3 regions of the Neorhizobium sp. DAR64860/K0K1 genome follow, and region 2 is predicted to be linked to each of the others. Evidence: riboswitches for the same ligand, from Rfam matches in the RefSeq annotation. Region 2 holds a riboswitch; each other region holds the start of a gene.
The links. Region 2 has a riboswitch for thiamine pyrophosphate ahead of thiB (thiamine ABC transporter substrate binding subunit). Riboswitches for the same ligand answer to the same signal wherever they lie in the genome.
Positions count from the first base shown of each region.

Region 1: it holds a riboswitch for thiamine pyrophosphate, as region 2 does, so the genes downstream of both, ACQY1J_RS01210 (ABC transporter permease) here and thiB (thiamine ABC transporter substrate binding subunit) in region 2, are expected to answer to the same signal.
Region 3: it holds a riboswitch for thiamine pyrophosphate, as region 2 does, so the genes downstream of both, ACQY1J_RS22430 (TenA family protein) here and thiB (thiamine ABC transporter substrate binding subunit) in region 2, are expected to answer to the same signal.

Region 1 is NZ_CP191458.1:270,134-279,715, forward strand. It holds gene ACQY1J_RS01200 (hydroxyethylthiazole kinase) at 1-464, opposite strand, end outside; gene ACQY1J_RS01205 (ABC transporter substrate-binding protein) at 464-1,408, opposite strand; gene ACQY1J_RS01210 (ABC transporter permease) at 1,425-2,189, opposite strand; TPP riboswitch at 2,323-2,425, opposite strand; gene ACQY1J_RS01215 (DUF2934 domain-containing protein) at 2,586-2,831, shown strand; gene ACQY1J_RS01220 (EAL domain-containing protein) at 2,938-5,481, opposite strand; gene ACQY1J_RS01225 (SCO family protein) at 5,714-6,298, opposite strand; gene ACQY1J_RS01230 (copper chaperone PCu(A)C) at 6,298-6,795, opposite strand; gene ACQY1J_RS01235 (hypothetical protein) at 6,838-7,302, opposite strand; gene ACQY1J_RS01240 (ABC transporter ATP-binding protein) at 7,378-8,442, opposite strand; gene ACQY1J_RS01245 (carbohydrate ABC transporter permease) at 8,460-9,308, opposite strand; gene ACQY1J_RS01250 (carbohydrate ABC transporter permease) at 9,301-9,582, opposite strand, start outside.
Region 2 is NZ_CP191459.1:107,566-117,147, reverse strand. It holds gene ACQY1J_RS05135 (thiamine diphosphokinase) at 1-304, shown strand, start outside; gene ACQY1J_RS05130 (ABC-F family ATP-binding cassette domain-containing protein) at 312-2,126, shown strand; gene ACQY1J_RS05125 (response regulator) at 2,295-2,768, shown strand; TPP riboswitch at 2,936-3,043, shown strand; gene thiB (thiamine ABC transporter substrate binding subunit) at 3,071-4,108, shown strand; gene thiP (thiamine/thiamine pyrophosphate ABC transporter permease ThiP) at 4,124-5,746, shown strand; gene ACQY1J_RS05110 (ATP-binding cassette domain-containing protein) at 5,739-6,413, shown strand; gene ACQY1J_RS05105 (M48 family metalloprotease) at 6,627-8,141, shown strand; gene ACQY1J_RS05100 (RNA polymerase factor sigma-32) at 8,249-9,112, opposite strand; gene ACQY1J_RS05095 (CarD family transcriptional regulator) at 9,410-9,582, opposite strand, start outside.
Region 3 is NZ_CP191460.1:195,359-204,940, reverse strand. It holds gene repA (plasmid partitioning protein RepA) at 1-995, shown strand, start outside; gene repB (plasmid partitioning protein RepB) at 1,070-2,056, shown strand; gene repC (plasmid replication protein RepC) at 2,211-3,425, shown strand; TPP riboswitch at 4,015-4,129, shown strand; partial or broken gene ACQY1J_RS22430 (TenA family protein) at 4,208-4,854, shown strand; gene ACQY1J_RS22425 (TenA family protein) at 4,859-5,569, shown strand; gene ACQY1J_RS22420 (NADH:flavin oxidoreductase/NADH oxidase) at 5,900-7,000, opposite strand; gene ACQY1J_RS22415 (ArsR/SmtB family transcription factor) at 7,102-7,428, shown strand; gene ACQY1J_RS22410 (IclR family transcriptional regulator) at 7,639-8,379, opposite strand; gene ACQY1J_RS22405 (NAD(P)/FAD-dependent oxidoreductase) at 8,588-9,582, shown strand, end outside.

The sequences.
Region 1 (9,582 bases), on a different replicon from region 2:
CCATCGGTCAGCCGGTCGTGAGCACCGGTCTCGATTGTCAGTTTTTCGCCTATGTCTCCGAACAGCGCCATCTCTGCGCTATTGCCGCGAAGGGCCGTCGGCCCGCGGGCGATCAATGTCTTTGCAAACTCAAGCCGGACCGGGGAATAATCGCTATGCACGGGATCGAGGATCCATGGTTTCCCCTGATCAATTGCAACATCGACGGCCAGGTCGATGACCTTGCGACGGTCTGCATCCAGTGTACCGAGATTGACGACGAGGACATCCGCTTTCGAGACGAAACCGACGATTTCATCCGGGGAGGAGGTCATCGACGGAATGGCGCCGATCGCGGTGAGACCATCGGCGACGAATTTCTGCACCACCGTGTTCATCAGACAATGGACGCGTGGGCGCCGGGCCCGCACACGTGCCAGAAGATCGCCGGCCTGTTGCGGCGTCGGGTAATTGTTCATTGTCATCACCGGATTTCGATCGCCACGTCTTCGACCGGCGGCGCCTGCGGAATGAGGCCGCTCGCTGCCATGAACTCACCGAAACGCTGGTATCTGCCGCGATCAAGCGCTGCAGGCCGTTTGGCGAAACGTGGCAGCGTATCGGTGAACGCCTGCCGATTGAGCTGGTCGTCGAGGTTGGGATAGGCCTTGATGAACAGCTTCCAGGCATTGTCCGGGTGATTGGTCAGGAAGATCGCAGCCTTCTCGACGGATTCGAGAAAGCGGGGGAGGCGGGGATCTGTCGCAAGCGCGTCGCGCGTCACGAAGATCAGCTCGTCATAAACAGGGACGCCGTGTTCTTCCGGAAAGAAGGAACGACCCTCGTGCCCTTCGATCCGCATCTGCGTCATTTCGAAGTTTCTAAAACCGCCAAGCGTGGCATCGACCTTGCCGCCGATCAGCGACGGCGAGAGGGCGAAATTGACGTTGATCAGTTGGACCTCGGTAAGTGCAACGCCTTCGCCTTCGAGCATGCGCTTCAACATCGCATCTTCGAAACCCGTCACCGAAAAACCGACCTTCTTGCCGCGCAGATCCTTGAGGCTCTTGATCGGGCCATCCGCGAGAACCGTTACCGTGTTCAAGGGCGTTTCGACGAGCGTGCCGAACCGCTTGAGCGGCAGGCCGGCTGCACGATCGAGATACAGGTTCGGCTGGTAGTGGATGCCGATATCGGCCTGGCCGGCGGCAACGAGGCGAGGCACCGTCGACGGGTCGGCGGGAGGCACCAGCTCGACATCGAGGCCGGCGGCTTTGAAATAGCCGTTTTCGGCGGCAATCACGAGCGGCGCATGGTCCGGGTTCACAAACCATTCAAGCATGATGGTGAGCTTTTCTGCGGCATGCGTTGCGGATGCATTCATGCTGGCGGATATGGCAATGGCAAAGGCCAGAAACATGCGTTTCATGGGTGGTTGTCTCTCCTCACGATGATAACTGTGTCTGTGGTTCGGTCTCGATTGCCCAATGGGGGTGTCCCTTTACGAGACGGTCGAAACCCAGGCGCAGCGCGACGCTGGTCAGGGCCAGGATGGTCATGGCTGCGAAAACGGTGTCGGTCTGCATGCGGGCGTTCGCCTGAACCATGACGAAGCCGAGCCCGGCTGAAGCCCCGACCCATTCGCCGATCACGGCACCCAGCGGCGCGAGCGGCACGGCGACGCGCAGACCGGACACGAGCGCCGGCAGCGCAATCGGTGTTCTGAGCCTCACAAGGATCTGCCAGGGCGTCGCTCTTGTCAGCGCGGCGGCTTCCAGAATCGCTGGTTCCGTCCGCCTCAGGCCATCTGCAAAGGCGGAGGCGACCGGGAAGAAGATGACGAGCGTCGTCATCATCACTTTCGACGCCATGCCGAAACCGAGCCAGAGCACCAGGATGGGTGCCAGCACGAAGACCGGAAAGGTCTGCAGGATAAGGATGATCGGCCAGGCAAGCCTGCCGGCCCGCGGGAATGCCACAACGAGAAACGCAACCGCCGCACCGAAAATGCTGCCTGCGATGAGACCTGCAAGGATTTCGCTCAGGGTGACGAGCGTGTGGTGGGCGAGGAAGCCGCTCTGACCCACCAATGCCTGCACCACCGCGAGTGGTGACGGCAAAAGATAGCGCGGCGGTGAAAAAACCTGAACGGCAAGCTGCCAGCTTACCAGTAGCAGAAAAAGCCCGAGGGCTGCGAACCGGGACTGCATGTCAGCGACGCGGGTTCAAACCGTCGAACCGCATTCGTCCTATTCGGGGATTTCTCGAGAGCGTAAGCATGGCTGATCTCCTGACCTTGACATCATGGAGATCCAGGCGAGCGGAGAATAAGAAAGAGGTGCGGTATTGCGCCGTTTCCGTTCCTACGCCGGTATGACCCGGATCAGGTTCAAGGGTCCGGCTCACCGCCATCTCAGCACCGTTCGATGCTCCCCTCGGAATGACGCCAAGGTTGGACAAAGAAACGGCCTTTGTCAATCGCTTGCGATCGCTGTCCGGCAGAGCCTGCGCGGCGAGCTGACAAAAATTTTATTCTATGTCATCCGCCTCACGGAAACCCGGGGCCCGTCCGCTGGTTATGTCTTCGCAACTTAGGAGGAGCAACCATGACCGATAGAGAACAGGAACAGCGCGAACGGGCCTACAGACTGTGGGAGGAAGAAGGCCGTCCTGAAGGGTCCCATGACGATCACTGGAAGCGTTCCGAGCATCCAGCCGACATGTCGGATCAGGAAAGCGACGATGTGACCAAGGTCAACCAGCAGGCTGATGCCGCGTTTGGTGGAGAGAACGATGCAGCGGTCGACGATGCCGCCACAATCCGGCCTCCGTCGTCAGTCGCGCCGGACTGACGTCGACCAGAGGCAGTCTGGATAGGTATCAGACCTGCCCTGCATGAAAGGGCTTGGCACAACACCTCGAAATATCGGCTGCCGATAGTTCGGCCGTCGACACACGTCAGCCGTCGCGAACACCGTTCGTCCGGTCCACTTTATGCGTCGTCGGGGGATCGAGAACCTGACCGAAACACACGACGGCCACCCGTTTTCCCGTGGCTTTCGCCAGATACATATAGTCGTCAGCGCGTTTGACATAGGTTTGCGGCGTGTCTTCGGCCTTTAGGAACGTAACGCCGACCGCGGCACCCGTGAATGTCACCTGGCCATCGATGGGGATCGGCTTGAACACCCTTTCCATCGTTTCCTGAATATGCGTCTGCATATCGCCCGCAAACTTGCGATCCATGTCGAGAAGAATAGCAAACTCGTCTCCTCCGACCCTGGCGATGAAATCCGTCGCTCGGAAACTTTCGCGAAGTCTCGCCGAGATCGTTCGCAGGACTTCGTCGCCTGCGGAATGCCCCAGACTGTCGTTGACAATCTTGAAGCCGTTGAGATCGATGTAGGCGATGGCGAGCTTTCTGTCATTGAGCAGGTTGCGGGCAACCTCTCCGGCAACAACCTCATCGAAACAGGCTCGGTTTGGGAGACCTGACAGGGCATCGGTCTGCGCGGAGGTTTTCAGAGCGCTTTCGATAGCGCGCTGCTGCCTGACGCGGGCAGACACATCGACAATGACCTCCACATCGAATGAAACGCCATCGACGATCGTGCGCTGCGCGGAAATCAGGGTTGGGATGATCGTACCATCCGAATGCGCAATTTCAACATCTTCGAGCTCGTAGGCGCCGTCCTCGCGCAACAGCCGGTGCCGTCTGTCGCGGGCGGGATTGTCGATCGCGGCACCCTCGGAAATCAGCTTCTTTCCGTTGATCTCGTCCCATTTCAGGCCGGTGAGCTTCAGATAGGCATCGTTGACTTTGACGTAGCTCGAAGTTTTCGTGTCGCTCGTCGTGATGGCCATGGCAATGGGCGCGGACTCAAACATCCTCATCAGCATCGAGATCAAGTGTTGCGTCGGCAGGACATCAGCCTGGTCCGGATCATGCCAGACATGAGGAGCCTTCACGGATACTTTCCCGTCCAGCGGGACCTCCGTGGGCACGATCTCGGTGATGGTGCCGTACCATTTCACGATCTTGCCGGTCGCATCGCGATGAGGCTTTGCCCGACTGACCATCCATCGCCAGCTGTCGTCGTGCAGACGCATGCGAAACCTGGTTTCGAATGGGTCGCCGGATGGCAGCCATCCAAGCCATTCCCGCCGAACCCGCAAACTGTCGTCCGGATGCATCCGACCGTACCAGTCCGCGATCCGGTCACGCATCCTGGACATCGTCGGGTCTGGCGTTGGCCCCATGAAATTGACAATGCCTTCGGCATCGCTCGACCAGGGAATGTTCGGGCTGAGTTCGATCGACCATCGTGCGTGGTCTTCCGTCTCGGTCAGCGCCTTTTCCATCGACTTGTGACCGGTAACATCGATCGCCGTGACCGAAATGCCGACCGGCTCGCCCGCGTCGTCATCGACCCGCTGGTTCACCACGAGGAGAATGTTCTCACTTCCGGGCGGACGATATTCGTCCACAATCAAAGGCTCGCCCGCAAGGACTCGCTGAAGATCTTTGGTGACCCGGCGCGCCTCTCGTGCCGGCATGAAACTGTGAACGGTGAGCCCGATCATCTGCTCGGGCGTTAATCCCAGCATTGCAGCGAACCGATTGTTTACACTGACATGGCGCAAGTCTGAATCGAGAAAGCAGAGACCGACCGGTGCCGCCTCATAGAGCGTTTCCAGTTGATGGACCCGCTGGAACAGCGAGCCGGTTCCGCGGCGTTCCGTGAGTGGCTTCTGCTTGCTGACAGCGAGATGCCGTTCTGTCGCATCACCGTCGACAGGTCTGCCAAACAGCCACCCCTGTCCAACGTCGCAACCAAGACGCTTCAGCATTTCTGCTTGTTCTTCGGTTTCAACGCCTTCGGCAACAACCGTCATGCCAAGGCTTTGCCCCAGCCCAATGACCGAGGCGACGATTTTCCGGCTGCCGCTGTCATGCTGCATGGAGCGCACGAAGCTTGTGTCGATCTTCAGTTTGTCGAAGGGGAACGCGTGAAGCCGCGTCAGGCTGGCAAAGCCGGTCCCGAAGTCGTCGAGGGAGATGCCCATGCCGGCAGACTTGAGCGATGCAATGTTTTCCCGGACGACTGTATCGTCATCGAGCAGTGCGCTTTCCGTCATTTCGATATGGATCCGGTTCATCGGAAACCCGGTTTCCGAGATTATCGAAGCCAGAAAGTGGAAGAGGTCTGGGTCCTGAAACTGCGTCGGCGACAGGTTGATCGCGAGGACAAAGTCTCCCCTCCAGCTTGCAGCTTTGCGACAGGCATCCTGGACGATCTTTTGCGTCAAAGCGCCAATCAGATTGCTGGTTTCTGCGAACGGAATGAAATCTGAAGGTGCGATGGCACCTGCTTCGGAATCGGTCCAACGCGCAAGAACCTCAAAGCCGATGATCGCACCGCTCTGCAGATCGACAAGCGGCTGAAATGCCGGCCAGATCGCATCGGTTGAGAGGGTGTCGGAAAGTCGTCGCTTCGACAAGATGCTGTCTTTGGCGGACGCGGGTCCTTTCGTCGAAACCTGCTGTGCAGATTTCCGATTTGCCGGACCGATTTGTCGACCAGAGATCATGGCACTTTCCACACTTGCGGAAAAGCAATGTCAGAGACCGCTTAAGAATAGATTAGCATGGCTTAATTTAAGAACCGATGCGTATCTGTCGGCACCTACGTTGGTTCGATGGCCGCCATGAGCTATGACCCCGCTCGTGAGACTACAGGAGCGCGCTGCGGATCTTGCTGATGGCGACGTCGGGATCCGAGCCATAGGGAATGAGCCCCTTCAACCGGCCATCCGCACCGATCAGGAACAGATCCATCGTGTGGCTCATGGAATAGCCGCCACTCTTGTTCGGCTTCTTTTCCGCGAATGCGCGCCATCCGGCGACCACCCGCCGGATCTCTTCAGGCGTTCCGGTCACCCCCGTGATCCGGTCCGAAAAGGCGGTGACATAGCCGTTCATGATGTCAGGGGTGTCTCGCTCCGGGTCGACCGTGAACAGGTAGCTTTTGATCGGCAGGCCATCTTCACCCAGTTCCTTGAGGTATCCAGCAACTTCATAAAGCGTCGTCGGGCAGGCTTCCGGGCAATGCGTGTAGCCGAAATAGACCAGTGACGGGTTGCCCTTGAAGATCGACTGATCGACCGCTTCTCCCCGATCGTTGATCAGGGAGAATGCGGTATTGAATGTGGTGTTTCTTGGCTCATCCTTGAACGTGAAGAAGAGGATTCCGACGAGGACAGTGATGAAGATTGCCGAGATCGTTGTGGCAACCAGCATGAACGGGTTCTTCGTCATCAGTTGTGACCCTCATGAGCGGCGTGAGGCCTTTGCGCACCGGCAAACGGTCCGACGGCAAAATCGACCTCGATCGGCCCGGCCTTTTCAAAGATGAGCGTGACCGCCAGCGTCTCGCCCTCCTTGAAAGGTCTAGAGACATTCGTGAACATGAGATGATAGCCACCGGGTTCCAGCTTGACGGTAGACTTGGCCGGCACGGGGATGCCCTTGTCCAGTTCCCGCATTTCCATCACGGCGCCGGTCATCTTCATCTCGTGGATCTGGACTTCTTCGGCACGATCCGACTTTGCTCCGACAAGCAGATCGGCCGCGCCGGCGTTGTTGATCGTCAGGTAACCCCCTCCGACCTTTGCTACCGGCAGCATGGCGCGGGAATAGGCGGATTCGATCGTGATATTGCCGGTCCCGTGTGCATGCATGTGCTGGGAAGATGCGGTGCCAGGCAGCATTAATGCCACGGCCGCTAGAAGAAATTTCGCTCGGATTGTCGACATGGGTACTCGCCTTTGACGTAGCAGAATTGGTTTTCTTTCTGATCAGCTACGAAGAGGGGGCCCTCTGGCCGAGGTGCCGGTCAGCAGGACGAAGCGAGGAGGGCTTTCGTCGGTTCCGGAATGGGCGTGAACGATCTCGCGCAGGATCGGCGCACCCAACGTATCTGTCGGCAGTGGCAGTATTGATGCCGTCACATGCCGGCAGGCGTCGCAGGAGATCTTGCTTTCACCTTTATGGTGATGCGTTTTCCCGGCTTCCGAGGGAAGGCAAAGATCAGGCAGACTTCCGTCCGGGAGGATGTAGGACGCAATCGCGATGGTCTCGATCGAGCGCGCATTGGCGGTCGGATGGGAATTGGCAAATCCGAGCAACAGAAACGCAAGGCTGCAGAGAATGCGCAACCCTACCTGTCTAATCTGCCCAAAACGCCGGATCATCTCGCCTATCAGCTTATCATGCAGCCCAAGGTCATAATGAGTTACGGCAACCCATGCAATGAGTTGCAACCACGAGGACATTGTGACGCAGATGAGCCGCGCGGGCAGACGACCCGCCCGATCACGTGCAGCGCTGAATTGGCGTCAGAGGCTCACGCCGCTTTCCCGGTCGAAGACGTAGACAAGGTTTTTGTCGATGCCGGCGCGAAACTGCGTTCCGTGTCGCACGGGATGGTCTCCATCGACGATGGCGGTCATCTGCTGGCCGGCAAATTCAAACAGCACATGCGTCTGGGCGCCCGTCGGTTCGACGAGCAGCGTTTCTCCACCGATATTGTCGCCGCCGGCCGTCAGGTGTTCGGGGCGGAGCCCGAGCTTGACGCTCTGGCCGTGTCGCACCTTGCGCAGCGGTGAAATGTCGATTGCGGATCCTTCTGCCAGACGAACGACCGGCCTGTCGTTTTCGCCGTCGATCGTGCCGTCGAGAAGGTTCATCGCGGGTGAGCCGATGAAGCCCGCGACGAAGAGGTTGGCGGGTGTCCGGTAGAGCTCCATCGGCGTGCCGACCTGCTCGATGCGGCCGGAATTGAGGACCACGATCCGGTCGGCAAGGGTCATCGCTTCGATCTGGTCATGCGTCACATAGATGGACGTCGTCCCGACCTTCTGGTGCAGCGCCTTGATCTCGGTGCGCATCTGCACGCGCAGTTTGGCGTCGAGATTGGACAAGGGTTCGTCGAACAGAAAAACGGCTGGATCGCGCACGATTGCCCGTCCCATCGCGACGCGCTGCCGTTGCCCGCCGGAAAGCTGGCTGGGCTTGCGGTCCAGAAGATCTTCGAGCGCCAGCATGCGGGCTGCTTCTCCTACGCGGGTGGCGATGTCAGGCTTGGTGACACCGGCAAGCTTGAGGTTGAAGCCCATGTTCTCGCCGACCGTCATGTGCGGGTAGAGTGCGTAGGACTGGAACACCATGGCAATGTTGCGTTCCCGCGGCGTCATGGCATTGACCACCGTGCCGCCGATCGTGACTTCGCCGTCGCTGATGTCTTCAAGCCCCGCGATCATGCGCAGCAGCGTCGACTTTCCGCAGCCCGACGGCCCGACCAGGGCGATGAATTCGCCGTCATCGACCGACAGCGAGATATCGTGCACCACTTGAAGCGCGCCGTAGCTCTTGCGAACGTTTGTAAGGCCAACCGATGCCATGATGCTAATCCCTCATTTCAAGACTTTACGGCGCCGGCGGTGAGGCCTGCGATGATGTGTTTCTGGGCCAGGAAGAAGACGATGATCGTCGGCAGGATGGTGAGCGTGATAAACGCAAGCACCAGCTGCCAATCGGTGCCGAACTCACCGCGATAGACCATGATACCGAGAGGCCACGGATATTTGCTTTCGGTATTCAGCATGATCAGCGGCAGGATGTAGCTGTTCCAGCTGCTGACGAAGGTGACGATACCGACCGTAGCCACGATCGGTCGCGACAGCGGCAGCGATATGTACCAGAAGAAGCGGATATAGCCGCAGCCATCAACAAACGCCGCCTGGAACAGCTCTTCCGGCAGATTGCGGAAATAGTTGCGGAACAGGAGAATGCTCATACCGAGCCCGAACGCGACTTGCGGCAGGATCACGCCCCAGTACGAATCGAGCAGGCCAAGATCGCGAATGCGGATGAACAACGGGAGAATTGCCGTTGCTGCCGGAAACATCAGCCCGATCAGAAAGTAGTTCAGCAGCTGGTTTGAGCCGAAGAAACGGATATGCGCAAAACAGAAAGCCGCCATCGACGAGACGACGAGTGTCAGGAACACGGTAACGCAGGCGATGATCAGCGAGTTCATCATCTGGCGCCAGTAGCGCTCTCCAAACAGGATATCGACATAGTTGGACCAGACCCATTCGCTGGGCAGTCCGAACGGATTGAGCCGGAGGTCGCCGAGCGTCTTGAAGCCGCCTAATGCCGTGGTCACAAGCGGGACGAGCACGATGGCAGCGACCAGCGACAGCGAAACATAGACATAAAGGCGCGTTGCTGTGGACACGCGGACTGTGGACGATGTGTCAGTCATTTCGCATGAATATCCTTTTGTAACCGAAGGCGATCGTTACACAAATGACGAACAGGACGACGCCGACGGCGCTTCCCAATCCGACCTGCATGCGCGTGACGCCGTAGGTGTAGAGAAAGGTGACCATGGTCTGCGTCGAGTTCGACGGACCGCCGCCGGTCAGCGGCATGATCAGGTCGAACAGTTGCAGCGATCCGATGATGGCAAAGAAGACGGACAGGCGCACGGTCGATCCGAGCAGTGGCAAGGTGACGTAGCGGAATTTCTGCCAGCC
Region 2 (9,582 bases):
TGCGATGAGCCTTGCCGAACGCGGCCATGACGTTCTTCTGACATCCGGCGAGGAAGAGGCTGTGCCGTTTCTCACCGGCACGATGACGCTCGACCTGCCGAAGGGCGCGCTGTTTTCCGTCATCGGTTTTACCGGCCTTGCAGGCCTCGACATTCTCGGCGCGCGCTATCCACTCAAGGATTACGCGCTGCCCTTCGGTTCCTCCCGCACCGTGTCCAACGTTGCAGAAGGGCCGGTCCAATTCCATTTACGTGACGGCAGGGCGATGATCCTTGCCCGTCCAAACGATTTTTCCGGAGCATAGACGCCGCATGGCACCGCCTATTCTGAAACTCGACGATATCGTTCTAACCTTCGGCGGCACGCCGCTTCTCAACGGAGCTGCGCTGCAGGTGGAGCCCGGCGACCGCATCTCCCTCGTCGGCCGCAACGGGTCGGGCAAATCGACGCTGATGAAGATCGCCGCCGGCATGGTGGAAGCGCAGTCGGGCGAGGTTTTCCGGCACCCCAATGCGACGATCCGCTATCTCGAACAGGCGCCGGATTTTGCTGGTTACAAAACCGTGCAGGCCTATGCGGAAGCGGGGCTTGGACCTGGCGACGATTTCTACCGCGTCACCTATCTGCTGGAGCATCTCGGCCTGACAGGAGAGGAAGACCCGGTCAGGCTTTCCGGTGGCGAGGCGCGACGCGCAGCACTTGTCCGCGTCATGGCGCCGGAACCTGACATTCTGATGCTGGACGAGCCGACCAACCATCTGGATCTGCCGACCATCGAATGGCTGGAAGACGAGCTGCGCAAGACCCGCAGCGCGCTCGTCGTCATCAGCCATGACCGTCGCTTTCTCGAAAAGGTGTCCAACGCCACAGTCTGGCTGGACCGCGGCACGTCCCGCCGCCTGTCGCGCGGTTTCGCCCATTTCGAAGCCTGGCGGGATCAGGTTCTCGAGGAGGAAGAGATCGAGCAGCACAAGCTCGGCAAGGCGATCGAGCGCGAAGAACACTGGATGCGCTACGGCGTGACCGCAAGGCGCAAGCGCAACATGCGCCGCGTCGGCGAGCTGCAGAGCATGCGTGCCGACTACCGCGGCCACAAGGGACCGCAGGGCTCCGTTCAGGCCTCCGTCGCCGAAGGGCGCGAGTCCGGCAAGCTGGTGGTGGAAGCGGAAAACATCACCAAGACCTATGACAAGCCGATCGTTGCGCCATTCTCGACCCGCATTCATCGCGGCGACCGGATCGGCCTGGTTGGTCCGAATGGCGCTGGTAAGACGACGCTTCTCAAGATGCTGACGGGTCAGCTTGCTCCCGACAGCGGCTGGATCAAGCTCGGCACCAATCTCGAAATTGCCACGCTTGACCAGAAGCGCGAGGACCTCGATCCTGCCGACACGCTGTCGCATTATCTGACCGACGGCCGCGGCGAGACGCTGCTGGTCAACGGCGAACAGCGGCATGTCGCGGGCTACATGAAGGACTTCCTGTTCCAGCCGGAACAGATCCGCACGCCGATCAAGAACCTCTCCGGTGGCGAACGCGCAAGGCTGATGCTGGCCCGCATGCTGGCAAAGCCGTCGAACCTTCTGATCCTCGACGAACCGACCAACGACCTCGACATCGAGACGCTGGACCTCTTGCAGGAAATCGTCGCGGGCTATGCCGGCACCGTCATTCTCGTTAGCCATGACCGCGACTTTCTCGACCGCACCGTGACCTCGACGATCGCCCCGACAGACCCGGATGCCCCTGATGGCCGCTGGATCGAATATGCAGGCGGCTATACCGACATGCTGCAGCAGCGCAAAGGCATGGCCGACGAAAAGCGCCGCGCCGATAAGGCGGAAAAGGCGAAAACGGACAGCACTGCTCCGGCTGCGACCAAGGCAAAGGGCAAGCTCTCCTTCAAGCAGAAGTTCGCGCTGGAAAACCTCCCCAAGGACATGGCCAAGGCGCAGGACGAGATCGCTACATCCGAACGGAAGATGGCCGATCCCAAACTCTTCGCCAAAGACCCGTCGGCGTTTTCAAAGCTCGCCGCAGAGACGGCAAAACTACGCGATCGTGTCGCCAAAATGGAAGAAGAATGGCTGGAGCTTGAGATGCTACGAGAACAGATTGAAGGATAGTTAAAGAATTCCTATACTTAATAAATAAATATCCACCGTTTTATTTGTCGCGAGCCGGAACAAACATTCCCCGGTGACGTTCGGCATCCATCAAGTGGTCGAAATGCGTAGTGCGGTATGAATGCCGACATGCCGACCAGATGGAAACAAAACGGTTAGGAATGTCCAATGCTGACTAATGTGATGCGTCGTCGGCTGGCGAGTGATGCAATGGAACAGCGCGTTCTGATCGTCGAGGACGAATTCCTGATCGCGCTTGATGTTGCCGAGACTGTCGAGAGCATGGGTCTCAAGGTTGCAGGCTTTGCCAGCGCCCGCAAGCACGCCCTGTCGCTCGGTGCATACGCCGATATAGCGCTGGTCGACGTCAATCTCTCCGACGGCCGGACCGGTCCGGAAATCGGACGCGAACTCGCTGCCGAATACGGCCTGACGGTCATCTTCATGACGGCCAATCCGGAAGACGTGAAAGACGGCGTCGAGGGATCGCTCGGCGTTCTGACCAAGCCTGTCATGCCGCATGTGGTGGAGCAGACAATCGACTATGCTATCGCCAACCGTCTCGGCGGCATGGCGATCGTGCCGCGTGACCTCAAGATATTCCGCAACGACTCCCAGTCAGGCTACGCGCTCAACGCGTGAACCTTGTTGCCAAAGAACTACTAGCAAGAAAGCCGTCCGGCACGCCGGGCGGCTTTCTTTCTATCGAGACTGCTATCGCACGATGCCCCTCGGTCCTTGGCCCTGAACGCAAGACGGCAGCGGTTCGACACCACTTGCCAGACAATTCCTTCACCGTTACATCTACTCCCGCTCTAACGGGGTGCTGCGCGGTAACGTGCGGCTGAGAGGCTTTCAGCCAACCCGCGGAACCTGATCCGGCTAACACCGGCGGAGGGATTAGACGGCTCACGATCAGCGCCTATTCCCCTTGTAGATTGATTTTGAAGGAGGCGTTGATGCGCAAACTCTTGCTATCGCTCACCGTGGCTGCGGCCACCATCATCCTGTCACCGGCCGCAAGGGCCGAGGACAAGGTGCTGACCATCTACACCTATGAAAGCTTCACCGCCGACTGGGGCCCCGGCCCCAAGGTGAAGGCGGCTTTCGAAAAGACCTGCGCCTGCAAGGTCGAATTCGTGGCTGTCGCCGATGGCGTCGCACTTCTGACCCGGCTGAAGCTGGAGGGTGAGACGACCAAGGCCGATATCGCGCTCGGGCTCGACACCAACCTGATTTCCGAGGCCAAGGCCACCGGCCTGTTCGAACCGCATGGACTGCAGGCATCGTCCGGGAATGGCGGCATCAGCGTTCCCGGCAATTACGCCGATGATACGTTCCTGCCCTATGACTACGGTCATTTCGCCGTCGTCTACGACACGAAGACCATCACGAACCCGCCGAAGAGCCTGAAGGAACTGGTGGAAGGCGATCCGTCGCAGAAGATCGCGATCGAAGATCCGCGCACCTCGACACCCGGCCTCGGCCTGCTTTTGTGGATGAAATCCGTCTATGGCGACAAGGCGCCGGAAGCCTGGGCAAAGCTGAAGGGCCGCATCCTGACCGTCACCCCCGGCTGGTCTGAAGCCTACGGCCTGTTTACCAAGGGCGAAGTGCCGATGGTGCTGTCCTATACGACCTCGCCTGCCTACCACATGGTGGAGGAGAACGAGAACCGTTACCAGGCGGCTGCTTTTTCCGAGGGACATTACGTTCAGATCGAAGTGGCCGGCATGCTGAAGGGCGCCCGTGACAAGGATCTCGCCCGTGACTTCCTGAAGTTCATGGTGTCGCAGGGCTTCCAGGATGTGATCCCTACCACCAACTGGATGATGCCGGTGACGAAGACGTCGCAACCGCTGCCAGACGCTTTCGGCAAGTTGGTTCAGCCGGAAAAGACATTCCTGATGGGATCTGACGAAGTCGCGAAGAACCGCCAGGCATGGATCGACGAATGGCTCAACGCCATGAGCATGAACTGATCGGCTGAACCGGGTATGCTGCTGACCGCTGCCGAGCGAAGACGAGGGATTTCCGGCGGGGTGCTGAGCCTCGGCGCGATCGCGCTTTTCGTCGGCATCGCGGTCTCGGCCCTGCTGTCCTGGGACGCCCCTGAAACGCAGGGGCGATTGTTCTCGGCCTATACCGGCCGCATCCTGCAGTTCACGCTGTGGCAAGCGGCGCTCTCGACCCTGTTCTCCGTATGCCTGGCACTGCCCGTCGCACTTGCTTTGGCAAGACGACCGAATTTCATGGGCCGTGTCTGGATCGTGCGGCTGATGGCGCTGCCGATGGGCCTGCCGGTTCTGATCGGTGCGCTGGGTCTGATCGGCATCTGGGGCCGCCAGGGCGCGGTGAACGGCCTCCTATCGACATTGGGACTGGAGCAGCCGATCAGCATTTACGGGCTGACCGGCATTCTTCTGGCGCACGTCTTCTTCAACCTGCCGCTGGCCGCCCGGCTGTTTCTCGTGGCGCTCGAGCGGCAGCCGGCGGAATACTGGCCACTCTCGTCCAGCCTCGGCATGAAGCCCCTGTCGATCTTCCGCTTCATCGAGGGGCCGGCCCTGATCCGGGTCGCGCCGGGCATTGCCGGGCTGATCTTCATGCTCTGCGCCACCAGTTTCACGCTGGTCCTGATCCTGGGCGGCGGGCCGGCGGCGACGACGCTGGAAGTGGCGATCTACCAGTCGCTGCGCTTCGACTTCGATCCGCCCCGCGCCATCGGACTGGCGGTGCTGCAGATCGCTGTGACGGGGCTGATCCTCGCGGCACTCGCGTTTCTCCCCGCCCCCGACGGCTCGCATGTCACTGCCGGCCGCGCGACCCGCCGCTTCGATGGACGGACATGGGGCGCTAGGGCTTGGGACGGCTCAACCATCCTCGCAGCAACTCTGTTTCTCATCCTGCCGCTCGCCTCGATCTTTATTGCCGGCCTTAAGGCCGATCTCTGGCGACTGGCCTCCAGCCCCGCCTTCCTCAACGCGGCCTATACAAGCCTGTCGATCGCGCTCTTGTCCGGCCTTCTGGCCGTCAGCGTCGCATTGGCGATCATTCATGCGCGCATTGCCATCAGAGATCTCCGCCACCCCGGTATCCCGGCGCGCGGACTGGCGGCGATGCTGGGTGCTACGTCGTCGCTGGTGCTCCTGGTGCCGCCGGTCGTGATCGGGACAGGCTGGTTCCTGCTGCTTCGCCCGTTCGGAGATGTCTCGCGTTTTGCCCCAGCACTGGTCGCGGCGATCAACATGCTGATGGCGCTGCCCTTCGTGATGCGGGTGCTGGAACCGGCAATCGAGGATCATCGGCGGCAGACGGCACGGCTGACAGCGAGCCTTGGCGTAACAGGCTTTTCGAGGCTGCGGCGGATCGACCTGCCCTTCCTGATCGGCCCTGTCCTGACGGCACTCTCCTTTGCCATGGCGCTTTCGCTCGGCGATCTCGGAGCCGTCGCCCTGTTCGGCTCCACGGAACTGACGACTCTGCCCTGGCTCGTCTACAGCAGGCTCTCCAGCTACCGAACCAACGACGCCGATGGGCTTGCCTTGCTTCTCGGGATGATATGTCTGGCGCTCACGATCCTCGGAAGTCTGAGCCGCCGAAGGGAATACGATGGCTGACAGCATCCGCCTGGAAAAGACTGCGCTGCAACTCGGCACCAAACGGTTCAGCTTCGATATAGCGATGACCGACGGCGCGATTACCGCCGTGACCGGCCCGTCGGGCTCAGGAAAATCGACTCTCTTGAACCTCATCGCAGGTTTCGAGATACCGGAGTCGGGCCACATCCTGATCGCCGGCGAGGACGTGACCCACGCGCACCCCTCAAAGCGGCCGATCTCCCTGGTATTCCAGGACAACAACCTGTTCGCCCATCTCGATCTCTTCACCAATATCGGCCTGGGCGTCGATCCGTCCCTGAGGCTTTCGCGTGAGGACAGGATGAGGATATCGCAATCACTCGACCGCGTCGGGCTTGCCGGCTTCGAGACGCGCAAACCGGGAACGCTGTCCGGTGGCGAGCGGCAACGCGCGGCCTTCGCGCGGGTACTGGTGCGAAAGAGACCCGTTTTGCTGATGGACGAGCCGTTTGCGGCGCTTGATCCCGAACTCAGGTCTTCGATGGCGTCGCTGCTTCTGGACCTGCACCGCGAAACCGGCAATACGGTGGTGATCGTCAGCCACGACCGCGCCGAGGTTCAAAAGCTTGCTGACGTGGTGGTCGCTGTCGACGATGGCACCATCGTCAACTCCGCCGCAAACACGGCTATTCCTTACGCCCGCTAGAGGCCAGTCGACGGAGCGTCGTCACGAATAGAGACAGGCGAAAACCAACGTTATCGCAGTGCCACAATTTGGTCTTGCGGCGATGTCATCGCCTTGGTTTATCAGAAGTCAATTGCAAACGCGCCGGCTGAACCTATCTCTTTTATCTGTGCATGCGATGCGAAAATCGGTACGAAGCGAAGGTGAACAGGACTGACGGTGCAGAAGACACGGATCAAAACACGCGAGGACGCGACACCCGGCAGGACCGGGCAGACCAGCGCACCGCGCCGTTGGAGACGCTTTGCCGTCGTGTTGCTCGCAAGTGCAGCACTCGCAGGCTGCCAATCCGTGTTCGATCAGGCCTACACGCCGAACGTCTCGCCATCGGACTCGCCGCAGATCGTCGACGAAGTTCAAAAGAACGATCCGCGGGCGCAGATGGGTGCGCGCGAGCATCCCCGCATCGTGGCAAGCTACGGCGGCGAATATCGTGACGCCAAGACCGAACGGCTGGTCGCCCGGATTGCCGGCGCCCTGACCGCCGTTTCGGAAAATCCGACGCAGTCCTTCCGGATCACTATCCTCAATTCCCCGGCGATCAACGCCTTCGCCCTGCCCGGTGGCTATCTCTATGTCACCCGCGGATTGCTGGCGCTCGCCAACGACGCTTCGGAAGTCGCGGCCGTGCTGTCGCACGAGATGGGCCACGTCACCGCCAACCACGGCATCGAACGCCAGCGGCGCGAAGAAGCCGAAGTCATCGCCAGCCGGGTGGTTGCCGAAGTTCTATCGAGCGACATCGCCGGCAAGCAGGCGCTTGCCCGCGGCAAGCTGAGGCTCGCTGCTTTCTCCCGCCAACAGGAACTGCAGGCGGACGTGATCGGTGTGCGGATGCTGGGCGAAGCTGGCTACGACCCTTACGCCGCTGCGCGCTTCCTCGATTCGATGGCGGCCTATGCGCGCTACTCGGCTGTCGATCCCGACAGCGACCAGAGCCTGGACTTCCTGTCCAGCCACCCTAATTCCGCCCAGCGCGTCGACCTGGCCCGCAGGCATGCCCGCAACTTCGGCCAGGAAGGCGTCGGCGACAAGGGTCGCGACTATTTCCTCGCCGGCATCGACGGTCTTCTTTATGGCGACAGCCCCCAGGAGGGTTATGTCCGAGGCCAGACCTTCCTGCACGGGGGCCTTGGAATACGCTTCGACGTTCCGCCGGACTTCCGCATCGACAACAAGGTCGAAGCCGTGTTGGCGACGGGACCAGGCGAGACCGCGATCCGTTTCGACGGCGTCGCCGCTGGCGACACCAGCAGCCTGCCGAATTACCTGACCAGTGGCTGGGTAGCCGGCCTTCAGCCGGAAACCGTGCGGGAAACAACCGTCAACGGCCTGCCGGCCGCAACCGCACGCGCCTCTGCCGAACGCTGGGATTTCGATGTGACCGTGATCAAGGTCAATGATCAGATCTTCCGGTTCCTGACGGCGGTTCCGAAGGGCAGTCCCGCGCTCGACACGACCGCGCAAATCCTGCGCAACAGCTTCCGCCGCATGACACAGCCTGAAATCGCGTCGCTGAAGCCGCTCCGCGTCCGCGTCGTGAGCGTCGGGCCGCAAGATACGATGGCATCGCTGTCAAGCCGGATGATGGGCACCGACCGCAAGCTGGACCTGTTCAAGCTGATCAACGCCATTCCGGTCGGCGCGACATTGTCACCGGGCCAAAAGGTCAAAATCATTTCCGAATGAGGCTTGTATAAAAGCTTCAAAGCGCGGAGGCCGTCTCAAGGGCCTGCGCGCTTTGAAGCATCGTATCGAGATGTCGCGACCGCCAGAGCGGCGCGGGCACAGTGTGTTTAGGACACAAGCGCCATCTGCGGATTTGCGGTGACAAGTGCCGACTTCAGCTTCTCGATCGCGCGGCTTTCGATCTGCCGCACACGCTCCTTGGAAATTCCGAGCTTGGCACCCAGCGCTTCCAGCGTCGCACCGTCATCCGTCAGCCTGCGGGCGCGGATGATCATCTTTTCGCGGTCGTTGAGCTTGGTGAGAGCACCCTGCAGCCATTTCAGCCGACGCTCGCCATCGATCATGCCGGAGACCTGTTCGTCCGGCAGTGGTTCGCCGCTGGCCAGCATGTCGAGGCGTTCGCCACTGTCGGCATCACCGGAAATCGTTGGAGCCTGAAGCGACGAGTCATTGCCGGAGAGGCGGGCATCCATGGTCTGCACGTCGGAAACGCTGACGCCGAGTGCGACGGCAATTTCCTCATGGATGGCCTGAGCCGTGAGGTTGGAGTCGCCGCGGGCAAGTTTTGCGCGCAGGCGGCGCAGATTGAAGAACAGCGCCTTCTGGGCTGAACTCGTACCACCGCGAACGATCGACCAGTTGCGCAGGATATAGTCCTGCATGGAGGCACGGATCCACCAGCTGGCGTATGTGGAAAAGCGGACATCGCGGGCCGGTTCGAACCTTGCCGCAGCCTCGAGCAATCCCACATAACCTTCCTGAACGAGATCGCTCATGGGTAGACCGAACCCACGGAATTTCGACGCCATCGCGATGACGAGACGCATGTGGGCGAGTGCAATCTGGTTTCGAGCGCCCTGATCCTGGCGGTCTTTCCAACGGATTGCCAGATCACGCTCTTCCTCGCGGGCGAGATACGGAGCCGACATCGCTATCTTGATCATTGTGCGTTCTGCGGACATGGCTGTCATAGTGTTCTCCGTGGTGCCGTGATCGACAAAGGGCAGAACCAAAAAAAACGCTGAATTGCGGGATTACCGATATTCCAGCCTTGATTTTTGCGAATTTCTGCCGATGTCCCTCAAGTGTCTCGCGGAGGTCTTGGACCGGTTAGGCAATCGCCCCGCTATTGGTCAGGACGGAGAACACGCAGCACGATGCAGCATTAAATTCGCCGTTCCGGCGGGTTAACGCGCTTGTGTTGTAAAGGTTCCAACAAAAAACCCGGCACTAGGCCGGGTTTTTGGTGTTGTCTTTCAGAGACAAAATCAGGCTGCTTCTTCTTCCTGAGCTTCATCTTCCTCGACTGTCTTGCCGCGCTTGGGACCCTTGGCAAGGTTGACCTCGATCAGGCGAACAGCTTCCGTATCGGACATCTTGTTGACGGCGGCAATTTCGCGCGCCATGCGATCCAGCGCCGCTTCATACAGCTGACGCTCGG
Region 3 (9,582 bases), on a different replicon from region 2:
AGAAGCTGCACCTCCAAGGAAAGGGCGTAGAGCCAAGCACGACCTCGACCGGCCGACGCTATTACACCGCAGATCAGGTAAACGAACTTCGTCAACTTCTTGATCGGGTTCCGCACCGGCAGGCTCACGAGAAACTGCAGGTTATTGCAGTCGTCAATTTCAAAGGCGGTTCGGGTAAAACCACGACCTCGGCTCACCTAGCACAGTTCCTGGCGCTGAAGGGCTACAGGGTTCTCGCTGTAGATCTCGATCCTCAGGCATCGTTGACCGCACTTTATGGCATTCAGCCAGAGTTAGACGAAAAGAAGTCCTTTTACGAAGCACTGCGCTACGACGACGGACGCAAGTCGATCAAGGACGTAATTCAGCCTACCAATTTCCCAAACCTCGATGTAGTGCCAGCCAATCTTGAACTTCAGGAGTATGAGTACGACACACCAATTGCTATGCAGCGAAAAGATTCGACTGCCGGCAAAATGTTCTACACCCGTATCGGCGACGCCTTGGCAGAAGTCGACGATCGCTACGATGTCGTTGTTGTCGACTGCCCTCCCCAGCTCGGTTATCTGACGCTTACGGCTCTGACGGCAGCAACATCCGTCCTAATCACGGTGCACCCGCAGATGCTCGACATCATGTCGATGTCCCAGTTCCTGCTCATGCTGGGCGAGATCCTAAAAAGTGTCGAAGGCGTCGGCGTTGACGTATCCCTTGACTGGTTCCGCTATCTGGTCACGCGGTACGAGCCAACCGATATACCGCAGCAACAAATGGTCGGTTTCATGCAATCGATGTTTGCCGAGCACATGATGAAAAATCATATGGTCAAGTCCACTGCCGTATCCGACGCAGGTCTGACCAAGCAGAGCCTGTATGAGGTCGAGCGCGCTTTGTTCACGGCCGCGACATATGACCGAGCCCGTGAGTCGATGGACGCCGTCAACAATGAAGTTATCGAGCAACTTCAGAAGGCCTGGGGGCGTCGGAATGGATAACCCGTTGTCAGCCGTACAAACTGCGACTTTCCGCAAAAAAATCAGGAAGATGACCAAGCCCGGAGTGTGGGTCCATGGCTCGTAAGGACATTTTCGCGAACATAACGTCTCCCACAAACGCGGGTATAGAGCGTAAGGCAACGCCTGGATACGCCACCCATGGTGCTTCAAGGTCGATGATCAGCTCCTTGAGCGAGCTTCGAGACAAGGTTGAACAGGCTGCGCAACAGGTTCCAGGCGAGACTATCATCGAGCTCGATCCCGAGGCGTTAGATTCCTCTTTCGTCTCAGACCGGATGGGAATCGATGATGTCGCTTACGCCGAGCTCCTCGAAGCGATCCGGGAGCGGGGACAAGACACGCCAATACAGGTCCGCCCTCACCCGACAGCTGAAGGTCGCTACCAAATTGTCTTCGGGCATCGTCGCGCGCGCGTGGCCAAGGATCTCGGACGCCAGGTCCGTGCTGTCGTAAAGGAAATCTCAGACGCAGATCACGTCATCGCCCAGGGTCAAGAAAATTCTGCGCGAGAAAATCTGTCTTTCATCGAGCGCGCTATGTTCGCCCAGCGATTGGTCGAGCTGTCTTATGAAAGGGCGACGATCCAGACCGCGCTCTCCGTTGATGCGCCGATGCTAACTCGGATGCTTTCGGTATCCGGTCGCGTGCCAACTGAAATCGCGAATGCGATTGGCGCGGCGAAATCAGTAGGCCGTGATCGCTGGACCGAGTTTGCGCAGCAAATCGAAAGACCGGCAATGCTTGAACTGGCAAGGACGCTCGTTGACGATCCATCATTCTCGTCGCTCGGATCGGACGGGCGCTTCGAGTTCCTTGCCAAGGGCATCAAGAAGGCAGCGAAGCCTTCGAAGCGCCCGAGCAATGCGAGCGAATGGCGCGCAGATGATTCAAGTGTTCGGGCAGAGTTTAAGGGAAGCGGAAAGAGCTACTCAATCTCACTGAAGGCAAACGACGCTGGAAGGTTTGGTCGGTTTATTGCCGAAAACCTCGGTCGTTTTCATCAGGAGTTTCTGAAATCAACTGAGACAGAAGGAAAATAGCGGCAAAAGAAAAAGGCCCCCAAACGTCGCCGTCGTGGAAGCCTTCCTCATGTCTAAGCAGCCTGAGAATCGCATTTCCATGAATCGTAGTCAAGAGTCTTTGGCGCCAGTTTGGTGAGCGGATTTCCTTTGCCTTTAGAAAGGTGAGAGAAAAATGCAGATAGGAAATGTGACGACGCCATTTGGGCGGCGACCGATGACGCTTTCCTTGGTGAAGGCGCAGCTTGCCAGGGCAAACATCAAGGCCGGTAAGTCCGTCGACAAGTGGAAAGTTTATCGCAGCGCATGCGAGGCAAGAGCGACTCTCGGTCTGCGTGACCGAGCTCTTGCTGTCTTGAATGCGCTGTTGACGTTCTACCCAGAACAGGAGCTCAGCGAAGAGAGCAATCTCGTCGTCTTCCCGTCGAACGCGCAGCTGTCGATCCGCGCGAACGGGATCGCAGGGACGACGCTACGCGAAAACCTTGCTATTCTTGTCGAGGCTGGACTTATCCAGCGGAATGACAGCCCGAACGGCAAACGTTACGCTCGGAAAGGAAACGACGGTGCGATCGAAACCGCCTACGGTTTCAGTCTCGCGCCTCTCCTTGCCCGCGCAGAAGAACTCGCAATCATGGCTCACCAGGTCGCCGAGGAGAGCAGACGGCTGCGCGTCGTGAAAGAGCGCATCACGATAACCCGCCGAGATATTCGTAAGCTCATTAGCGCTGCGGTGGAGGAAGGCGTGGCAGGAAACTGGCAAGCTGTCGAAGACGCTCTCGTGTCCGCGATTGTTCGTCTCAAGGCGGCAAAGACAGCAGCATCTTTTGAAGCTTGCCTCGACGAACTGACGTTGTTAAGCGAAGAAGCTATCAACATGCTGAAAATTCAGCTTATTTCTACAGAATCCGACACCAATGATAGCGGAGACCGTCATCACTTACAGAGTTCAAATACCGAACCCTTAAATGAACTTGAACCTAGCTCCAGAAACGAGCAGGGCGAGAAGATGATGCCAAAACGGAGATCGACTGCCGAGCCGATAAAGGCTTTCCCGTTGGGTATGGTGCTTCGGGCTTGCCCGCAAATATCGGATTACGCGACAAGTGGCGCAATCTCGCATTGGCGGGAGCTGATGACCGCCGCAGTGGTGGTGCGAACCACACTCGGGGTCAGCCCGTCGGCCTACCAGGAGGCCTGTGAAGCGATGGGACCCGAGAACGCTGCGGTTGCGATGGCTTGCGTATTGGAGCGGGCAGGGCACATCAGTTCACCCGGCGGATATCTTCGCGACCTGACGAGGCGCACGGAACGCGGCGAGTTTTCGCTTGGGCCAATGCTAATGGCGCTACTTCGTACGAATGCGGTTGATGGGCGGCAGTTAGCATAACCACAAAAGTTTTAGGCAGGTGTTAGAGGATCACTGCAAACTGCAGTGTCGAAAATTGTTGATTGTCAGCCGTACAGACGTTCAATTTCTCTTTGAGAAACAAGATGATAGTCAGAATTACCCAGGCTATCATCTTGGTGGCATCCTTTCATGCAGTTCTGCGAGCATCGCTGGGTAGAACCGGAAGAGGGAAATCGGCCAACGGCTGAAGGCAGTGGGTTTTGATCCTAAAGTTGTTCGCTGGGTGGTGGTGACGCAGGCGGATAGGTCACTTCCCGAACAGCACTACTCTGCTCAGCAAGCCGGAGGCGAATGCAGCGCTGGCCCAAAGGCGGTTTCGCCGAGCCTCTCCGAAATCTGCTAGAAAGCTAAGAAACCAAGGGTTTCTTGTCATAAGAGGCCACCAATAGCCAGTCTAGATGGCGACTACTTGTGTTGTATCGACCATGTGTACCTTCGGAAAACCTTGATAAAACCTGATGTCGAGACGCTGGCTAGCATCCACCAGCGGGCCGGTGATGCCTCAGTTTTGCACAGAGCTCGTTGTTGTAATTCGAGAATGACAAGGTGCTCGTTCGGGTTTAAACGTCTTCCTACCAAGGAGAGCCCCGCAAGGTGCTGAGATACCGCTGGCGCAAGCAGCGCGGTGATCCTTTGAACCTGATCCGGATCATGCCGGCGAAGGGATGGGATTTAAGAATTTTGCCTTTGCCGGCCCCTTTGCGAGGCCGCTCTATGTCCAGAACCTGCGGGCTCGCTGCCAACCAAGAAAGGGCAGCACTATGACCGAACGATGGACCGAAACCCTAAAGAGCACCAGCGAGCCAAGCTGGACCGAGGCCGTTGAACACCGCTTCGTCAGCCAAGTCTTCGCCGGCACAATTCCCGCCAAGGTTATGGCGTCCTATCTCATTCAGGACCATCGTTTCCTGGACAACTTCTTGGCACTGTTGGGCGCAGCGATCTCCACGGCGGATACCTTCGAGGCCCGGCTCCGATTTGGTCGGTTTGCCGGCATGGTTTCAGGCGAGGAAAACACCTACTTCATGCGCGCGTTCGAGGCTCTGGGGGTAACAGAGGAGTAGCGTGCCCTCATCCCCGACACCCCGCCCACCACCGGGTTCCAGGCGATCATGCGCGAGGCGGCGGGACGCGCTCCTACACGGCCGTGCTCTCGGTCCTCAACGTCGCCGAATGGCTCTATCTAGACTGGGCCTCCCGTGCGCCGAAGGTTCTGCCTGTGAACTTCATCCACGCCGAATGGATCAAGCTGCACGACAATCCGGACTTCCGCGATTTAGTCGCATTTCTGCGCGAAGAACTGGATCGGGTCGGTCCATCTGAGCTACAGGCGAGCAAGGATTTTTTCCTGCGAGCCGTTGCGTTCGAACTCGCTTTCTTTGACGCCGCCTACCAGCCAGGGGAGTAAGCCCGTGGACGTCTTTGACCGCCTTAAACAGGCAGCCGCTTCCGATTGGGCAGGCTATGTAGACCACGAATTCGTGGTCCAGTTGGGTGACGGCACGCTGCCACAAGCGGCTTTTCGCTTCTATTTCCTTCAGGACTATCTATTCCTGATCCAGTTCGCCCGCGCATGGGGCTTGGCGGCTTATAAGAGTCGGACAATCGCCGACATCCGCGCGGCTCAAGCGAGGCTTGCCGGCATACTGGATGAGACTGAACTTCATGTACGGCTATGCCAGCGCTGGGGTATCTCCCGCCGAAGGCTGGAAACCATGCCGGAGCATCAGGCGACGGTCGCCTATACCCGCTTCGTGCTGGATTGCGGAGCCGCTGGCGATGTCCTCGATTTGCAGGTCGCGCTGGCGCCCTGCATCATCGGCTACGCCGAGATCGGGCTCGCCCTTTCTCCCGCCGGCGTCGGGGCGCTTGGGAAGCATCCATATCGCGAGTGGATCTGTGAATATGCAGGCGACGCCTATCAGGGCGTCGCTATCGCGGCGCGACGCCAACTCGACGAACTCGCGGATAGGAGCATGACCGGGCGACGGTTCGAGGAATTGGCCAGCCTTTTCGCAAAGGCGTCACGGCTAGAGACAGACTTCTGGCAGATGGGGCTCGATGCGGTCGGGCTAACACTAACCGCTTCAGAGACCCATGCGCCGGATGGTGTCATGCCCTAGCCTACGGGAGAGGGGAGGAGCTTTCTTCCAATACTTCCATCGCGGAAACATAACCGGCGGAACCCGTGCTGAGAGACGGTGCCAAGGTCTCCTTGACGTGAAGTTAGGTGCGTTAATGGGCAGTATGTCCGATGATGCAACATTAGCAAAGATCTACGGATCCGCGGAAAGCATCTCGCGTCTGCGACGATCTCCCCGGCAAGAGGTAACGGCAGAACGTCGCCCATGTTCGGATGTGCTATACGAATGGATAGGAGCAATGAACGCCGTGTTTGTGCCGCATGCCCCGCGACGCCATTGAAACGGGGCATGCGTTTATCGCCTCGGTGATCAGTTCGTGCGGTAGCGTGCCAACCAGTGGGCGTAGGGCGCCGGCAAGGTTGCCCAAGCAGGATCTTCGACGCCGAGCGTTTTTGCTGCGGCATAAGGCCAATGTGGATTGGCAAGCAGTGGCCGGGCAAGCATCACAAGATCAGTCTTGCCGCTCTGGACGAGTGCATCGGCCTGCTCGGGATCGCTGATGAACCAACTTGTCGACGTCGAAAGACCGGTTTCGCTATGGACGCGCGCGGCTGTCTCGGCCAGGAAATTTGGACCCCATGGGATCTGCGCCGTCGGTGTGGAGAACCCGACGCTGACATCGATGGCATCGAGACCCGCATCCTTGAAGCGGCTGACCAGAGCAATCGATTCCTTGAGCGTTTCTTCGTCGCGTCCGTCAAACTCGATGACGCCGAAACGCGCTGTCAGCGGTCGGTCCTCGGGCCACACTTTGCGGACCGCTGCGAGTGTCTCCAGTAGGAAGCGGCCGCGGTTTTCTGCGCTTCCGCCATATTCGTCTTCTCTCTGGTTGGAATGGATGGAGAAGAAGCTCTGCGCGAGATAGCCGTGCGCAAAGTGAAGCATCAGCCATTCAAATCCAGCGTCGCGTGCGCGTTCGGCGGCGTCAACAAAATCCTGCTGTACGCGCAGTATGTCGGCCTTCGTCATCTCGGTCGGAACCTTACCGAGGTCCCCACCAAAGGCGATTGCCGACGGCGCTATCGTCTCCCAACCACGTGCGTCTCCATCGACGATATGGTCATCACCTTCCCAAGGACGATTTGCGCTGGCCTTGCGACCCGCATGGGCAATTTGGATACCCGGCGTCGCCCCGGCAGCTTTGATGGCCTGAACTATCGGGCGAAGTGCTTCTGCCTGCGCGTCGTTCCAGATGCCAAGGTCGCCGGGTGTGATGCGTCCTTCTTTCGAAACGGCGGTCGCCTCAAGGACAATCAATCCTGCGCCACCGCGCGCCAGGCCGGCATAGTGAGGAAGGTGCCAATCGGAAACCACGCCATCCGTCGCCATATATTGACACATGGGCGAGGCTGCGATGCGATTGCGCAAGGTGATGCCCTTAAGGCTGAAAGGATCAAAAAGCTTTGGCATTGATGTTCTCCGGTGGAATTTCCCGGCTGGTCTATAGCTTCGTTAGTTCGAGTACAATAGAACAATAGCAGTAGGGTTGGTTCGGTGCTAGAGGACGTCCCATGAGAGCCATGAAACATCCGGCCATGCACGAGATCAGTATCGAACAAGTGTTCTACGCGCTGAGTGATCCGGTGCGTCTCGAGATCGTGCAGAAGCTTTGCCGCACGGACGAAGCCAGCTGCAATGCGCTCGATGGCGGCAGACCCAAATCGAGCGTATCCCACCACTTTCGGGTGTTGCGGGAAGCAGGCCTTGTCTGGACGCGCTATGAAGGGGTCTCGCATATGAATGCGCTTCGACGACGTGAGCTCGACGAACGGTTTCCAGGGCTGCTCGCTGTCGTCGAGGCAGCAATTTTCGCTAGGGCAGGGGCGGACGCCGCATAGCGTCATGATCAGCTGGAACGTACGCTTTTGCGGAGGGGAGGGCTGTCCTCAAGCGGACTTGACGGCTCGACGCTAAGATGATCCGCGCGACTGCCGGCACTTTCTCAACCAACGTAAGGACGACAATCCACCGTCGCGGGCTGTGATTAGACTCGCGCCCGACTACGCAAAGGAAAAAACCTCGTCGTCGCAGTGCTGCTCGGCAGCGCCTCACCGACAGTTAACTTCCTCGCGTATAATTCTCACGATATCGCTGGCCGTGCCATCCTTCATCTGCGCCGATGGCATCGCAATCGAGATCGCAGCAATTGCTCCCAAGTCAGGCCTTTCGATCAGACAAGCAACGCCAGCCGCCTCTGGATAGGTAAGACTTATGTCGTAGCTAAAGCCCTGCCGTTGGACGTTTTCTACCATGGCAGTGACACTCTGTGAATCCGTCCCCCGCTCCACATATCGGCCGGTATTGTGTTCAATCACCGTGTTGCGAGTTACCTCATCAAGTGCCGACAAAATGCAGAGACTACCAGGTCCTACACCGAGCGGGATACGACCTCCAACGCCGCCTGAAAGAGTACGAATGATGGCGTTGCCCTCATGCATGTCGATGCATAAAGCTTCGAAACCCGCGCGGGTCATAAGGTAAGTAGAATGACCTGTGCGGGCGGCGACAGCCATAACGACGGGACGAAAGCGCGCGACCAGATCGTTTACTGTGCTTGGTTTGTTTGCCAGCCCGTATATCGCCGGTCCCAAGCGATAATGCCCGCGTTTAGTAGTCGTCTCTACAAAGCCGCGGATTGAGAGGGCGACGAGTGCCCGACGGGTTGCCGACTTGGCGTCACCCAGTTGAGCGGCGATCGTTTGAAGGGCCAATCCTTCCGTGCCGGCATTGCCGAGATGTACGAGTATCTCGCCAGCCCGCTCGACATTACTGGAACCTTCGCTCGCCATGTCTATCTCCTGTGTCCGCACGCAATGCCGGCTATATTCGCGCATTTACTGATACCGAGGTAGGCCGCTGCTCAAAGGCGTCCCAACAAGAAAATATTCCGATATTCGGAACAGAGAAATATTACAATGCCAATTATTGGTTTTTCCAATTGACGTGATCTTTGTCTCGAATAAGCTTCCTGCAGGCAATTGCAAGAAGGGAAACGCAATGGCGGACGTGGTTGTCACAGGAGCAGGCATCAGCGGTGCAAGCACTGCTTACGAACTAGCAGTACAAGGCCACGACGTGGTTCTTGTCGACCGCTATGGCCCGGCTGCGATGGCGTCGGGCTGGAGCATGGCGGGTGTCCGGCAGTCAGGTCGTCATCCGGCGGAGTTGCCACTCGCTCGAGCAGCGGTGGATATGTGGGCCAGCCTTCATGAGCGTTTGGACGGCGAAACTCATTATCGGCGCGGCGGCAACCTTCGCTGCGCCCGCACGCCGAAAGAGGTCGAGGCGATCCACACGATCGTTGCTTCGCAATCTTCGGCTGGTTTGGATATCCGGTTTCTCGACAGAGAAGAAGTGCGCAGCTTCGCACCCTATCTGTCCAAAGAGATACTTGCGGCTTCCTTCTGCGCGACGGACGGGCAGGCGGATGCAGTCGCCACCGTCAATGCATTCGTAAACGCAGCCGAACGGGCAGGGGCCAAGCTAAGGTTCGGGGAACGCGTGCTCGAGATTGCGGTATCGCGCGGCCATGTGCGTGGGGTCGTCACAGACAAGGGCACTATCCCTGCATCCAGGGTTGTTCTGGCTGGCGGTGTATACGGCAACGAACTGTTGGAGCCGCTTGGTCATCACGTACCATTTCAGACGATGAGCGCGACAATGATACGGACCTCTCCGGTTGAACCGAAATTCGCGCAGGTAATCGGCGTCGCCAATGGCGACACCACCGGACGTCAGGAGGTAGGAGGGCATATCCGGCTGGGAGGTGGTCACGAGGTCTGGGACGGCGAGATGGACCACAACCCTCTGCCTTCGGTCAGCCCAACGCTGCAGAGCGTTCAGGAGATCCTGCAGCGGTTCACAGCGCTCGTGCCGTTTTCCGCCGAACTTAAGATTGACCGGATGTGGTGTGGGCTTATCGACCAGTCGGTAGACGCCATCCCCGTCATTCAACAACTAGAAGAGCCTGCGGGGCTTGTTATTGCAATGGG